DNA from 2 places in the Streptomyces sp. NPDC002467 genome. Region 2 is predicted to be linked to the other one. Evidence: riboswitches for the same ligand, from Rfam matches in the RefSeq annotation. Region 2 holds a riboswitch; the other holds the start of a gene.
The links. Region 2 has a riboswitch for ZMP and ZTP ahead of ACFYYJ_RS11020 (bifunctional 5,10-methylenetetrahydrofolate dehydrogenase/5,10-methenyltetrahydrofolate cyclohydrolase). Riboswitches for the same ligand answer to the same signal wherever they lie in the genome.

Region 1: it holds a riboswitch for ZMP and ZTP, as region 2 does, so the genes downstream of both, glyA (serine hydroxymethyltransferase) here and ACFYYJ_RS11020 (bifunctional 5,10-methylenetetrahydrofolate dehydrogenase/5,10-methenyltetrahydrofolate cyclohydrolase) in region 2, are expected to answer to the same signal.

The regions. Positions count from the first base shown of each region.
Region 1 covers NZ_JBIARJ010000011.1:62,819-69,698, reverse strand. Annotated here, with positions in the region: gene ACFYYJ_RS22880 (hypothetical protein) at 1-834, opposite strand, end outside; gene ACFYYJ_RS22875 (hypothetical protein) at 952-1,254, shown strand; gene ACFYYJ_RS22870 (glutathionylspermidine synthase family protein) at 1,274-2,470, shown strand; gene rocD (ornithine--oxo-acid transaminase) at 2,496-3,701, opposite strand; ZMP/ZTP riboswitch at 3,811-3,901, shown strand; gene glyA (serine hydroxymethyltransferase) at 3,937-5,208, shown strand; gene trpS (tryptophan--tRNA ligase) at 5,629-6,642, shown strand; gene ACFYYJ_RS22850 (2'-5' RNA ligase family protein) at 6,745-6,880, shown strand, end outside.
Region 2 covers NZ_JBIARJ010000004.1:293,838-300,717, forward strand. Annotated here, with positions in the region: gene ACFYYJ_RS11015 (NAD(P)/FAD-dependent oxidoreductase) at 1-1,194, shown strand, start outside; gene ACFYYJ_RS11020 (bifunctional 5,10-methylenetetrahydrofolate dehydrogenase/5,10-methenyltetrahydrofolate cyclohydrolase) at 1,297-2,142, opposite strand; ZMP/ZTP riboswitch at 2,221-2,314, opposite strand; gene ACFYYJ_RS11025 (methyltransferase domain-containing protein) at 2,371-3,132, shown strand; gene ACFYYJ_RS11030 (RNA polymerase sigma factor) at 3,347-4,939, shown strand; gene ACFYYJ_RS11035 (hypothetical protein) at 5,010-6,803, opposite strand; gene ACFYYJ_RS11040 (ATP-binding protein) at 6,856-6,880, opposite strand, start outside.

The DNA of each region.
Region 1 (6,880 bases), on a different contig from region 2:
CGCCGGGGCCGGGTCCGTCGGGGCCGGGGGTTCGCCGAAGCGGGCCAAGGCCAGGGAGCCCGCCAGGGCCACCGCGAAGCCGGCGACCGCGAGCCACGTCAGCCCCTCGCGGGTGCGGTCGCCGAGCCAGGCCACGCCCACCACCGCCGGGCCGATCGTCTCGCCCAGCACCATCCCCGCCGTCGCCGCCGTCACGGAGCCCCGCGCCAGCGCCGAGGTGAGGAGGAGGAACGCCGCGCCGCCGCCCAGCAGGAGGGCGTACAGCGCCGGGTTCAGCAGCTCCCGCAGGGAGAAGGAGTCGATGAGCCGCACCGACACCTCCACCACCCCGAAGCCCGTCCCCGAGGCCAGACCCAGGACCAGGGCGCGCGGCCCGTCCGGGAGCCGGCCAGCCGCCGCGCCCACGGCGAGCACCATCACCGACACCCCCAGCAGCGCCAGCTTGAGGGCCGGGGAGCCCTCCCCGGAGCCCTCCTCCCCGGAGGCCAGCCCCAGCATCAGCAGCCCCGAGCACACCACCCCCACCGCGGCCCACTCCGTCCGCGAGAGCCGCACCTTCAGCAGGCGCGAGGCGGCCACCGCCGTCACGGCGAGGCTCGCCGCCAGCGCGGCCCCCACCGTGTAGATCGGGACGTGGCGCAGCGCGATGATCTGGAGCACGAACCCGGCCGCGTCCAGGCCGAGGCCGGCCAGGTACCGCCACTGGCGGGCCGCCCGCAGCAGCAGCGCCGGATCCACCCCGGAGCCCGTCCCGGGCTCCGCGGCCCGCGCCGCCATCGCCTGCAGAACGGACGCCGTACCGAAACAGACCGCCGCACCCAGCGCACAAACCATCCCAATCAGCACGAACTGACTCTAGGTCACAGTTTCTGCGACGGCCGGATTCCATCCCCCGGGGGCACCGCTCTACGCTGTCCCGACGTACGCAGGGTCCCAGGGGGAGTAGCAGACATGGACAGCAGCAACACCAACCGGCGCCGCATGCGCTCCGGCGCGGTCGCCCTCGGCGGTATGGGCCTGCTCGCGGCGAGCCTCGTGGCCTGCGGCAGCAGCAACGAGCCGGACAAGCGCTGCGCGTCCCGCTCCACGCTGGAGCACCTGAACGGCAAGGAGTGCAAGAGCGGCGGCCGCGGCTCGTACTACTACGGCGGCTACGTCTCCTCCGGCAAGGTCTCCGGCGGCAGCTTCGACAAGTCCGCCGTCACCCGCGGCGGCATCGGCGGACACAGCAGCTCCGGCTCCAGCGGCGGCTGAGGAACACGGAACCAGGCACATGAAGCGGCACACCATCGAGCCACGCCCCGACTGGCAGAAGACCGTCGAGGAACAGGGGCTGATCTACCCCCTGACCCGCTACCCCGACGACTCCCTGCGCCCCTACTGGGACGAGAGCGCGTACTACTCCTTCTCCCTCCCCGAAGTGGAGGCCCTGGAGAACGTCGTCGAGGAGCTGCACGCCATGTGCCTGGCGGCGGCCGCGCACATCGTCGACCACGACCGCTTCGCCGACCTCGGCATCACCGACCCGAAGCTCGCCGCGCTCATCGCCGAATCCTGGCGGCGCCGCGCCGAACAGCCGTCCCTCTACGGCCGCTTCGACCTGCGCTACGACGGCTCCGGCAGCCCCGCGAAGATGCTGGAGTACAACGCGGACACCCCGACCTCCCTCGTGGAGGCGGCGAGCCCGCAGTGGTTCTGGATGGAGGAGCGCTTCCCCGGCGCCGACCAGTGGAACTCCCTCCACGAGCGCCTCGTCGACGCCTGGCGCCGGCAGGCCGAGCTGCTGCCGCCCGGCGTGCTGCACTTCGCGCACTCCGAGACCGATGAGCTCGGCGAGGACCTGATGACGGTCGCCTACCTCCAGGAGACCGCGGAGCAGGCAGGCATCGAGACCCACGCCCTGTCCGTCGAGCAGATCGGCTGGGACAGCCTCACCGGCCGGTTCGTGGACGACAAGCTCCGCTTCATACGCGGCTGCTTCAAGCTCTACCCGTGGGAGTGGCTGGCCACGGACGAGTTCGGCCCGCAGGTCCTCGGCACCTACGACCTCGGCGGCGGCAGCGGCACCACCTGCTGGATCGAGCCGCTGTGGAAGATGCTGCTCTCCAACAAGGCGCTGCTGGCGATCCTCTGGGAGCTCTTCCCGGAGCACCCGAACCTGCTGCCCGCCTACCTCGACGGTCCGCGCGAGCTCGCCGACACCACCGGTTACGTCGCGAAGCCGCTGCTGGGTCGTGAGGGCGCCGGCGTCACCCTGCACCAGGCGGGCGGCGACGGGGAGCCCTTCACCCCGGAGGAGGGCGAGCGGTACTGCTTCCAGGGCCTGGCCCCGCTGCCGGACTTCGACGGCAACCGGGTGGTGCTCGGCGCGTGGGTCGTCGAGGACGAGGCGGCGGGGCTCGGCATCCGCGAATCCGCGGGGCCGGTCACGGACGAGTACGCCCGCTTCCTGCCCCACGTGATCCTCTAGGCGCGGGCCCGGCCGGGCCGGGCGGCTACGCGGACAGCACCGCCCTGAGCTGGTCGAGGCCCCAGTCCAGGTCCTCCTTGCCGATCACCAGCGGCGGTGCGATGCGGATCGTCGACCCGTGGGTGTCCTTCACCAGCACCCCGAGCTCCATCAGCTTCTCGGAGATGTCCCGGCCCGTCCCGCGCGAGGGGTCGATGTCGACGCCCGCCCACAGCCCGCGCCCGCGCACGGCCGTCACCGCGCCCCCGCCGACCAGCAGGTTCAGCTCCCGGTGCAGGTGGTCGCCCAGCTCGGCGGCGCGCTGCTGGTACTCGCCGGTGCGCAGCATCGCGATCACCTCCAGGGCGACGGCGCAGGCGAGCGGATTCCCGCCGAAGGTGGAGCCGTGCTCGCCCGGCTTGAACACCCCGAGCACGTCCCGGTCGGCGACGACGGCCGACACCGGCACCACACCGCCGCCGAGCGCCTTGCCCAGGACGTACACGTCCGGCACGACGTCCTCGTGCTCGCACGCGAAGGTCTTCCCGGTCCGGCCGAGGCCCGACTGGATCTCGTCCGCCATGAACAGGACGTTCCGCTCGCGCGTCAGGTCCCGTACGCCCCGGAGGTAACCGGCGGGCGGCACCAGCACCCCCGCCTCGCCCTGGATCGGCTCCAGCAGCACGGCGACCGTGTTCTCGGTGACGGCGTGCGCGAGCGCGGTCAGGTCCCCGTACGGGACGATCTCGAAGCCGGGGGTGTACGGGCCGAAGTGGTCGCGGGCGTCGTGGTCCGTGGAGAAGGAGACGATGGTGGTGGTCCGGCCGTGGAAGTTGTCGGCCGCGACCACGATCTTGGCGTGCCCGTCCGGGACGCCCTTGACCTCGTAACCCCACTTGCGCGCGGTCTTCACGGCCGTCTCCACGGCCTCCGCGCCCGTGTTCATCGGCAGCACCATGTCCTTGCCGCACAGCGCGGCGAGCTCGGTACAGAACTCGGCGAACCTGTCGTGGTGGAAGGCGCGCGAGGTGAGCGTGACCCGCTCCAGCTGCGCGTGGGCGGCGTCGAGCAACCGGCGGTGGCCGTGCCCGAAGTTGAGCGCCGAATAGCCGGCGAGCATGTCGAGGTAGCGGCGGCCCTCCACGTCGGTCATCCACGCGCCTTCCGCGGAGGCGACGACCACGGGCAGCGGATGGTAGTTGTGCGCGCTGTGCGCGTCGGCGGAACGGATGGCATCAGCAGTTGTCGACACGGGGTCTCCGATCGTCCGTCAGGCCTGTGACGAGGGTGGCGTCACTCTGCATCCTCGCTCGTATACCGGGCGGAGAAACCTTTCTCGTGGCGCGCCCGCTAAGGTGGGCGGTACGCACGGCGACTGGCGTACGGAGAAAAAACTCCGGGGGAGTCGTGCGCGCACGACCGCTATCAGGGCCGCTCGCCTGGGCCTCGCGGGGACGAGACACGAAATCGACCCCGGAGGAGCCGCCATGAGCGCGAACCACCGTCATCCCGCCCTTCTCGCGACCGACCCCGAGCTGGCGTCCTTCGTCGCGGCGGAGGAGACCCTGCAGGCCGAGACGCTGCGCCTGATCCCGAGCGAGAACTACGTCTCGGCGGCCGTCCTCGAAGCCTCCGGCACCGTCCTGCAGAACAAGTACAGCGAGGGTTACCCGGGCCGCCGCTACTACGAGGGCCAGCAGAACATCGACCGCGTCGAGGCCCTCGCCGTCGAGCGGGCCAAGGGCCTGTTCGGGGTGGACCACGCGAACGTGCAGCCGTATTCCGGCTCCCCGGCGAACCTGGCCGTGTACCTGGCCTTCGCGAAGCCCGGCGACACGGTGATGGGCATGGCCCTGCCGATGGGCGGGCACCTGACGCACGGCTGGGGCGTCTCGGCGACGGGCTCGTGGTTCCGCGGCGTGCAGTACGGCGTCCGCGCGGACGACGGGCGCATCGACTACGACGCGGTGCGCGAGCTGGCCCTCGCCGAGCGACCGAAGATCCTCTTCTGCGGCGGCACCGCGCTCCCGCGCACGATCGACTTCGAGGCCTTCGCGTCGATCGCCGAGGAGGCGGGCTCGATCCTGGTCGCCGACGTCGCGCACATCGCGGGCCTGATCGCGGGCGGCGCGCACCCGTCCCCGGCGGGGCACGTCGACGTGATCTCCACGACCACGCACAAGACCCTGCGCGGTCCGCGCGGCGCGATGCTGATGTGCCGGGAGGAGCACGCGAAGGCCATCGACAAGGCGGTCTTCCCGGGTCTGCAGGGCGGCCCTCACAACCAGACGACGGCCGGCATCGCGGTCGCCCTCCACGAGGCGGCGCAGCCGTCCTTCACGGCGTACGCCCACGCGGTCGTCGCCAACGCGAAGGCGCTGGCCGAGGCGCTGCTGGAGCGGGGCTTCGACCTGGTCTCCGGTGGCACGGACAACCACCTGATCCTGATGGACCTGACCTCGCGGGAGGTCCCGGGGAAGATCGCGGCGAAGGCGCTGGACCGCGCGGGCATCGTGGTGAACTACAACACCGTCCCCTTCGACACGCGCAAGCCGTTCGACCCCTCGGGGATCCGGATCGGCACGCCGTCGCTGACGTCCCGCGGCCTCGGCGTCGAGCACATGCCGGTGGTCGCGGACTGGATCTCCCGGGCCGTGGACGCCGCCACGAAGGCGGACGAGGCCCAGCTCGGGGCGGTCCGATCCGAGGTCGCCGACCTCATGGCCGCGTTCCCGGCCCCGGGCCTCCCCCTGTCCTGACCGCCGCGCCGCTGCGGGGGCTCCGCCCCCGTACCCCCGCGCCTCAATCGCCGGCGAGGCTGGTTTTGGCTCCCCCGAGCTGTCGGGTGCGACCCCGAACACGGCGCTCCGCGCCCGCGCCTCAAACGCCGGCGGGGCTGGATTTGCCCGGTACTTGAATGCGGCGCTCAGCCGAAATACAGCCACGCCGGCGATTGAGGCGCGGGGTCTGGGGCGGAGCCCCAGGAAGCCCCGTGCAGCGGACCGGGCCGCCCGGCCCCGCCCGGCACGGCAGGGGCGGGATCCGGCCACCGCGCTACGAGCCGGTACTGGTACCGGCTCCGGCACCCGGCCGGGCCGCGAGCCCCGCGCCCGGCGGGCGCACAAGGTTCCGGACACCGGCGGGCCCGAGCCCGCCCCCGCACCTGAGAGAATGAAGCCATGGCTTCTGATCGTCCTCGCGCGCTCTCCGGCATCCAGCCCACCTCCGGTTCGTTCCACCTCGGGAACTACCTCGGAGCCATCCGCCAGTACGTCGCCCTGCAGGAGACGCACGACGCCTTCTACATGGTCGTCGACCTGCACGCGATCACCATGCCGCAGGACCCGGCGGCCCTGCGCGCGAACACGCGCCTCTCCGCCGCGCAGCTCCTCGCCGCCGGCCTGGACCCCGAGCGCTGCACGCTCTTCGTCCAGAGCCACGTGCCCGAGCACGCGCAGCTCGCCTGGGTCATGAACTGCATCACCGGTTTCGGCGAGGCCAGCCGGATGACCCAGTTCAAGGACAAGTCCGCCAAGGGCGGGGTCGGCAGCGCCAGCGTCGGCCTGTTCACCTACCCGATCCTCCAGGTCGCCGACATCCTGCTCTACCAGGCGCACTCCGTCCCCGTGGGCGAGGACCAGCGCCAGCACGTCGAGCTGACCCGCGACCTCGCGGAGCGCTTCAACCAGCGCTTCGGCAAGACCTTCACCCTCCCTGCCGCGCACATCGTCAAGGAGACCGCGAAGATCTACGACCTCCAGGACCCGTCGATCAAGATGTCGAAGTCGGCGTCCTCCCCCAAGGGTCTGATCAACCTCCTCGACGAGCCCAAGGCCACCGAGAAGAAGGTCAAGAGCGCGGTCACCGACACCGAGACCGAGATCCGCTACGACACCGAGAAGAAGCCCGGTGTCAGCAACCTGCTCACGATCTACTCCACCCTCACGGGCGAGACCATCGCCGAGCTGGAGGCGAAGTACGAGGGCAAGGGCTACGGCGCGCTGAAGACGGACCTGGCCGGCGTGATGGTCGACTTCGTCACCCCGTTCAAGCAGCGGACCCAGGAGTACCTGGACGACCCGGAGACGCTGGACTCCATCCTGGCCAAGGGTGCGGAGAAGGCCCGGGCGGTAGCCGCCGAGACCCTCGCGCAGGCCTACGACCGGATCGGTTTCCTGCCCGCCAAGCACTGACGGGCGCCGGCGCACGCGCTTGCGAAAGACGGCCCTGGCGGTTCAGGGGGTGCTGCCCCACACTGGGGCGACAGGACGCAATCGACGACGAAGGAGACATACGTGGGGACCGTAACGCTCGGCGTTTCGATCGCGGTCCCGGAGCCGTACGGCAGCCGCCTCCAGGAGCTGCGCGCCGGCTTCGGGGACGCCGCCGCGCACGGTATCCCCACGCATGTCACCCTCGTGCCGCCCACCG
Region 2 (6,880 bases):
TGGACGCGTGCCGGCGCCATCCGCCGCAGCCTGCCCACCGATCTGGTCACCATGACCGCACAGGGCTGGATCCCGCGCGTCCCGGAGAAGCAGTTCAACGTCTCCTGCAGCCGCGACCTCCTCGACTCGGTGGTGCGTGCCCGGGTCACGGCCCTGAAGGGGGTCACCACGCTCGAGCGGAGCCGGGTCCGGGCCCTGGAGGGCACGGCGGCCCGGGTCACCGGCGTCCGGGTCGACACCCCCGAGGAGGAGGGGCTGCTGCTGGCCGCCGACCTCGTGGTCGACGCGAGCGGGCGCGGCTCGCGCGCCCGGACCTGGCTGGACGCACTGGGCGTGACCGACATACGACAGGCGGAGGTCGACTCCGGTCTCGTCTACGCGACCCGGATCTTCGAAGCCCCCGCCGGAGCCCACGCGATGGGATTCCCCATCGTCAACGTGCAGTCCGACCCCCGGGTGCCCGTCCCCGGACAGACGGCCACCGTCGTGCCCATCGAGAACGGCCAGTGGCAGGCCACCCTCTCCGGGACCCGCGGCGGCCAGCCCACCGGGGACCCCGACGCGTTCATCCCCTTCGCCAAGGGCGTCAGGCACCCGATCGTCGGCGAGCTCCTCGAAGGCAGGAAGCCCCTGACGGACGTCGCCGTCACCCAGGGGACCGCCAACCGGCGGATCTTCTTCGAGAAGGCCGCCCTGCCCGACGGCTTCCTCGCCGTCGGCGACTCGGTGGCCACCTTCAACCCGCTCTACGGGCAGGGCATGACGGTCGCCGCCCAGGGGATCCTGGCCGTCCGCGCCCTGCTCCGCGGCAAGGGGCTCGGCCACCCCGGCTTCGGCCGCGCGGCGCAGCGCGCCATCGCCCCCCAGGTGGGCACCGCCTGGGAGCTCGCCACCAGCCAGGACATCCTGTATCCCGGGGCCACCTCCACCGGGATGAAGGAGGCTGCCGGGTCCGGCCTGATCGACCGGTACGTCGACCGGCTGATGAGGGGTGCCACGACCGACGAGGTCCTCGCGGCGGCCCTGTTCAACGTGATCACCATGAGCAGCGCGCCCACGCACTGGTTCAGTCCGGCGATCGTCTGGCACGTCCTGCGTTCCTCGGACCGCGGCGCCCCTCAGGCGCCCCCGCTCAGCCCCGCGGAGCTGGCCGTCGCCGGGCTCGGTCGGCCGGCGCCCGGACTTCGCCGCTGAGGGCCTTCGGGCGGCGGGCGAAGGTCCCGGGGAACGGGACGCCCCGGGCCCGTAGGCCCGGGGCGTCCGCCGTACCTCGTACGTCGTCCCGCTCGGCGCGGGTCAGAGGTCCGCGAGGTCCAGCCCGGCCTGCGCCGCGGCCGCCCGGACGGTCTGCTCCAGCAGCACCGCGATGGTCATCGGGCCGACACCGCCCGGGACCGGGGTGATCAGCGAGGCGCGGGCCGCGGCCGACTCGAAGTGGACGTCGCCGACGTTGCCCTCGTTGTACCCGGCGTCCAGGACGACGGCGCCCGGCTTGATGTCCTCGCCCCGGATGAACTCGGCCTTGCCGACGGCGGCGACCAGCACGTCCGCCTGGCGCACGATCGAGGGGAGGTCCTGGGTGCGGGAGTGGCAGTAGGTGACGGTGGCGTTCTGCTCCAGCAGCAGCATCCCGGCCGGCTTGCCCAGGATCGCGCTGCGGCCGACGACCACGGCGTGCTTGCCGGTCAGGTCCACGTCGTACTCCTCCAGCAGCCGCATGATGCCGCCGGGGGTGCAGGAGACGAAGCCGGGCAGTCCGAAGCCCATGGCCGCGAAGGAGTGCATGGTGACCCCGTCGACGTCCTTGCCGGGGGCGATGGCCTCGAAGGCGGCGCGCTCGTCGATGTGGTGCGGGACGGGGTGCTGGAGCAGGATGCCGCTGATCTCCGGGTCCTCGGAGAGCGCGGTGATCGCGGCGACCAGTTCCTCGGTGGTGGTCTCGGCCGGCAGCTCCACGTGGCGGGAGGTGATCCCGGCCTTGGCGCAACGGTTCTGCTTCATCCGGACGTAGGTCACGGAGGCGGGGTCCTCGCCGACCAGCACGGTCGCGAGACAGGGAGCGGTGCCGGTGCGCTCGGTGATCTTCGCCGCGAGGGCGGCGGTCTGCTCCGAGATGCGGCGGGCGAGGGCCGTGCCGTCCATCAGCCGGGCGGTGGCGCTGTCAGTGGCAGTGGCAGTCTGGGCAGTCGTCACGGGGTCTCCTGAACGTCGCTGCGGATCGCGGTTCGCCCAGGCGCGCGGCAGACGACGTACCGGAGTACGCCGGGCCGCTCCCCGGTGGTGATCCACCCGAACGCCAGTCACGGCCCACGTCCACTGTAGTCGACATATCCGGTGGTCCACCGGTGCCCGGCCTGCGAGGATCGGGGCATGACGCGCACTTTTGACCATCTTGTCGCGGAAGCCGAGTCCGTCTCCGTGGACGGCTGGGACTTCTCCTGGCTCGACGGCCGGGCGACCGAGCAGCGGCCCTCCTGGGGGTACCAGCGGCTGCTGCGGGAGCGCCTGGCCGGGGTCCGGTCCGCCCTGGACATCCAGACCGGCGGGGGCGAGGTCCTGGCCGGGGCCGGCCCGCTGCCCCCGCTGACGGCGGCCACCGAGTCCTGGCCGCCGAACATCGACAGGGCGACCCGGCTGCTGCACCCGCTCGGCGCGGTCGTGGTGGCCGACGCCGACGAGCCGCCGCTGCCCTTCGGCGGCGAGGCCTTCGAGCTCGTCGCCAGCCGGCATCCGGTGACCATCTGGTGGGAGGAGATCGCGCGGGTGCTGACCCCCGGCGGGACCTACCTGTCCCAGCAGGTCGGGCCGGCGAGCGTCTTCGAGCTCGTCGAGTACTTCCTGGGGCCCCAGCCGGAGGAGGTCCGCCGCGCCCGGCACCCCGACGACGCCGTGAGCGAGGCCACGAAGGCGGGCCTGGAGGTCGTCGACCTGCGCTCCGAACGGCTCCGTACGGAGTTCCACGACATCGGAGCGGTGATCTACTTCCTCAGGAAGGTGATCTGGATGGTGCCCGGCTTCACCGTGGGGCAGTACCGGGACCGGTTGCTGGAGCTGCACGAACGGATCGAGCGCGAGGGACCGTTCATCGCACATACAGCGCGTTTCCTCATCGAAGCCCGCAAATCGGACTGACGCCGGGGGCGGACGGAAAGGCGGCCGAGAGGTTGCCCGTCCGCAGCGTGGCGCAGGTCACTCAATTCAGCGCGTAACGAATCGAGTCGAGCGTGCGATGAACCGACAGGTGTCCTCGCGCGGCCCGGAATACAGACCCCCTTCGGGTCTGTTTCCCAAGTTCGCGCGATGATGTCCCGCCGATCCCTTATCTGCTCGCAACGAGAGGCTCCTTGTGTCGCTCAGCCCGTCCCGTACGTTCCCTCCGGAGATCGCCGAATCGGAGGCCCTCGTCGCGCTCGTAGAGCGCGGCCGCGAGCAGGGTCACATCAACGGTGACGACGTGCGTCAGGCCTTCGAGGCCGGACGCATCCCGGTGGACCAGTGGAAGCGGGTCCTGCGCAGCCTGAACCAGGTCCTGGACGAGGAGGGCGTCGCCCTCCACGTCAGCGCCGCCCCCGCCACGAAGGCAGCCGCCAAGAAGCCCCGCAAGGCGGCCGCCGCCCCCGCCCGTACCGTGACCAAGAAGGCCGCCGCCCCGCCGCGCCCCATCGGCGCGCGCAAGACGGCCGCCGCCGGCACCCCGGCCACGGCCTCGGCGATATCCGCCACTCAGGCCGCTGCCGCCCCCTCCGACGAGGTGACGTCCGACGCGGTCGCCGCCGAGCCGAAGAAGCGCACGGTCAAGAAGACCGCCGCGAAGAAGACCGCGGTCAAGAAGACGGCGGCCGCGAAGAAGACCGGCGCCAAGGACGCCGACGAGGGCGAGAACCCGGTCGTCGAGGGCGAGGACTGGGCTGCCGAGGACCTCGTCGACGAGCCCGAGGAGGAGGCCCCCAAGGCCGGCGCCGGTCAGGGCTTCGTCCTGTCCGACGACGACGAGGACGACGCCCCGGCGCAGACCGTCATGGTCGCCGGCGCCACCGCCGACCCCGTCAAGGACTACCTCAAGCTCATCGGCAAGGTGCCGCTCCTCAACGCCGAGCAGGAGGTCGAGCTCGCCAAGCGCATCGAGGCGGGTCTGTTCTCCGAGTACAAGCTCGAAGAGGAGGAGGACCACAAGCCCGCCTTCAAGCGCGAGCTGGAGATCCTGGTCGAGGACGGCCGCCGGGCCAAGAACCACCTGCTGGAGGCCAACCTCCGTCTCGTGGTCTCCCTGGCCAAGCGCTACACCGGGCGCGGCATGCTCTTCCTGGACCTGATCCAGGAGGGCAACGTCGGCCTGATCCGCGCCGTGGAGAAGTTCGACTACACCAAGGGCTTCAAGTTCTCCACGTACGCGACCTGGTGGATCCGGCAGGCGATCACGCGTGCCATGGCCGACCAGTCGCGCACGATCCGCATCCCCGTGCACATGGTCGAGATCATCAACAAGCTCGCCCGCGTGCAGCGCCAGATGCTCCAGGACCTGGGTCGCGAGCCCACCCCGGAGGAGCTGGGCAAGGAACTCGACATGACCCCCGAGAAGGTCATCGAGGTCCAGAAGTACGGCCGCGAGCCGATCTCCCTGCACACCCCGCTGGGTGAGGAGGGCGACAGCGAGTTCGGTGACCTCATCGAGGACTCCGAGGCGGTCGTGCCGGCCGACGCGGTGTCCTTCACCTTCCTCCAGGAGCAGCTCCAGTCGATCCTGGGCACGCTCTCGGAGCGCGAGGCGGGCGTGGTCTCCATGCGTTACGGCCTCAACGACGGCCAGCCGAAGACGCTGGACGAGATCGGTCGCGTGTACGGGGTCACCCGTGAGCGCATCCGCCAGATCGAGTCCAAGACCATGTCGAAGCTGCGCCACCCGTCGCGTTCGCAGGTGCTGCGCGACTACCTGGACTGAGCCGGCCCCGGCGCACCACGCCCCCGCATCGCCTTCCGGCGGTGCGGGGGCGTCCGCGTTCTCCGGGTGCTCAGGTCAGTCGGAAGACCGGCCCCTTCGGGGTGAACGGCAGGGCGGCGCCCTCCGGGATCAGGTAGGCGTGCTCGCGCCGGATCCGCAGGGTGTCGCACCAGCCGTCCGTGATCACGAGGACGGGCGCCCCGGGCGGGAAGTCCTCCGCCCGCAGCAGGAGGTCGACGCCCGGCTGCAGCTCGGTTCCGCCGCGCCCGCGGACCCGCACCCGGCCGGCGATCTCGGTGGGCGGCAGGTAGCCCGCGTCGTACGGGGCCGCGTCGCAGAAGACCACGCGGGCGGCCGGTACGTCGCGGGCCTCCGCGTACGAGGCGATGGCGCCCAGCGCCTTGCCGAGCAGGGCGGCGTTCATCGAGCCCGAGGTGTCCAGCACCACCCCGAAGGTGCAGCGGGCCACCTCCTCGGGCGCGAACCAGCGGCCGGCCCGCGGAATGTCCGGGGTGGAGGCCTGGCGGCGGGCCGGGCGCGCGTAGGAACGCACGGGCTCGGGGCGCGGCACGAACTCGTCGAACCAGCGGGCGAGCTTCGCGTCCCACGGCACCGGCGGGTGGGCCAGTGCCCGGATCTCCTGGATCAGCCCGGCGGGCAGCAGCCCGCGCTCCTCGTGCAGGTGCAGGTCGAAGCCCTGGACCAGGCCGCGCCGGTAGAACTCGTCGAGGTCCGCGTACGGACGGTGCGCTCCGTGCGGGAGCGGCTCGCCCAGGATGTCGCCGCGGCCCTTGCCGCGCAGGGTCGCCAGGCGCCGGATGCGGCGCAGGTCGCCGGCGATCCGGTCGTAGACCTCCTCGACCGAGAGGTCCTTCAGCAGAGGGTCGTACAGCAGACCCTCCGGCATGCTGCCGATCCCCATCTCCACCAGCCAGCCGTTGACGACGTAGTCGGCGGCGACGTTGTGCAGGTACGGGTCCCGGGCGCCGCGGCGCTCGCCGTGGCGCAGGGCGGCGTGCAACATCTCGTGCGCCAGGACGAACCGCCACTCCTCGTGGTCGAAGTTGCGCAGCGGGTTGATGTAGATCTCCCCGGCGGTGGCGCTGACGGCGGCGATGGCGATGCCCTGGGCGCGGGCCAGCTCGGCGTCGGCGACGACGGTCAGACCGGCCGCCAGCCCGCCGAGCAGGGGGTAGGAGGAGACGAACCAGTTCAGCGCGTGGTCCCAGGGGCGCAGGACGCGGCCCTCGTGGCCGCCGGCCACGGCCATGGTGGCGGAGACGGCCCGGGTGAGGGCGTGGGCGAAGGCGGTCTCCCAGTCGGGGACGGCGCTGATCAGGTTCGTCCAGCCGACCAGGACCTGGTCGGGGTGGTCCCCGGCGGTGCCGCAGTTCTCGTAGGCGGGCGGGATGCCGTCGCGGCGCCAGCGGGCGGCGATCAGTTCCTCGTCCCCGCCGGGGTAGTCGGCCGGGAGGTGGTCGGGGGCCCGGCCGACGGGGAAGGTCAGCAGGAAGCGGTTGACGACGGCGCAGCGGGCGGCGAGGGCGAACCGGTCGGGCTGGGGGCGGTCGTCCTCCTTGGCGGCCGGTACGTGCCCGAAGCCGAGGTGGAGCAGGGCGTGGGCGAGGGCCCAGGCCCATTCCTTCGGCTCGGCCCGCTTGGTGGGGTGGACGTGGAGGGTGCCGTTGGAGGTGACGGCGACCAGTCCCCCGGCGGGGGTGGCGGCGCACCGGGTCTCGCGGCAGATCCTGCCGTCGACGGCGCCGAGGGCCGGGTTCCGCTTGACCAGGGCGAGGCCCTCGGCGAAGGCCTGGGCGGCCGGATCGGGCTTGTCGTCCTTCTTGGCCCGCGCGGCACGGCTCATACGGCGACCCCGCCGGGCGCGGGCCGGTTCCCCGAGTGGGAGCGCACCGCGCTCATCGGCGGGCCTCGACCAGGCGC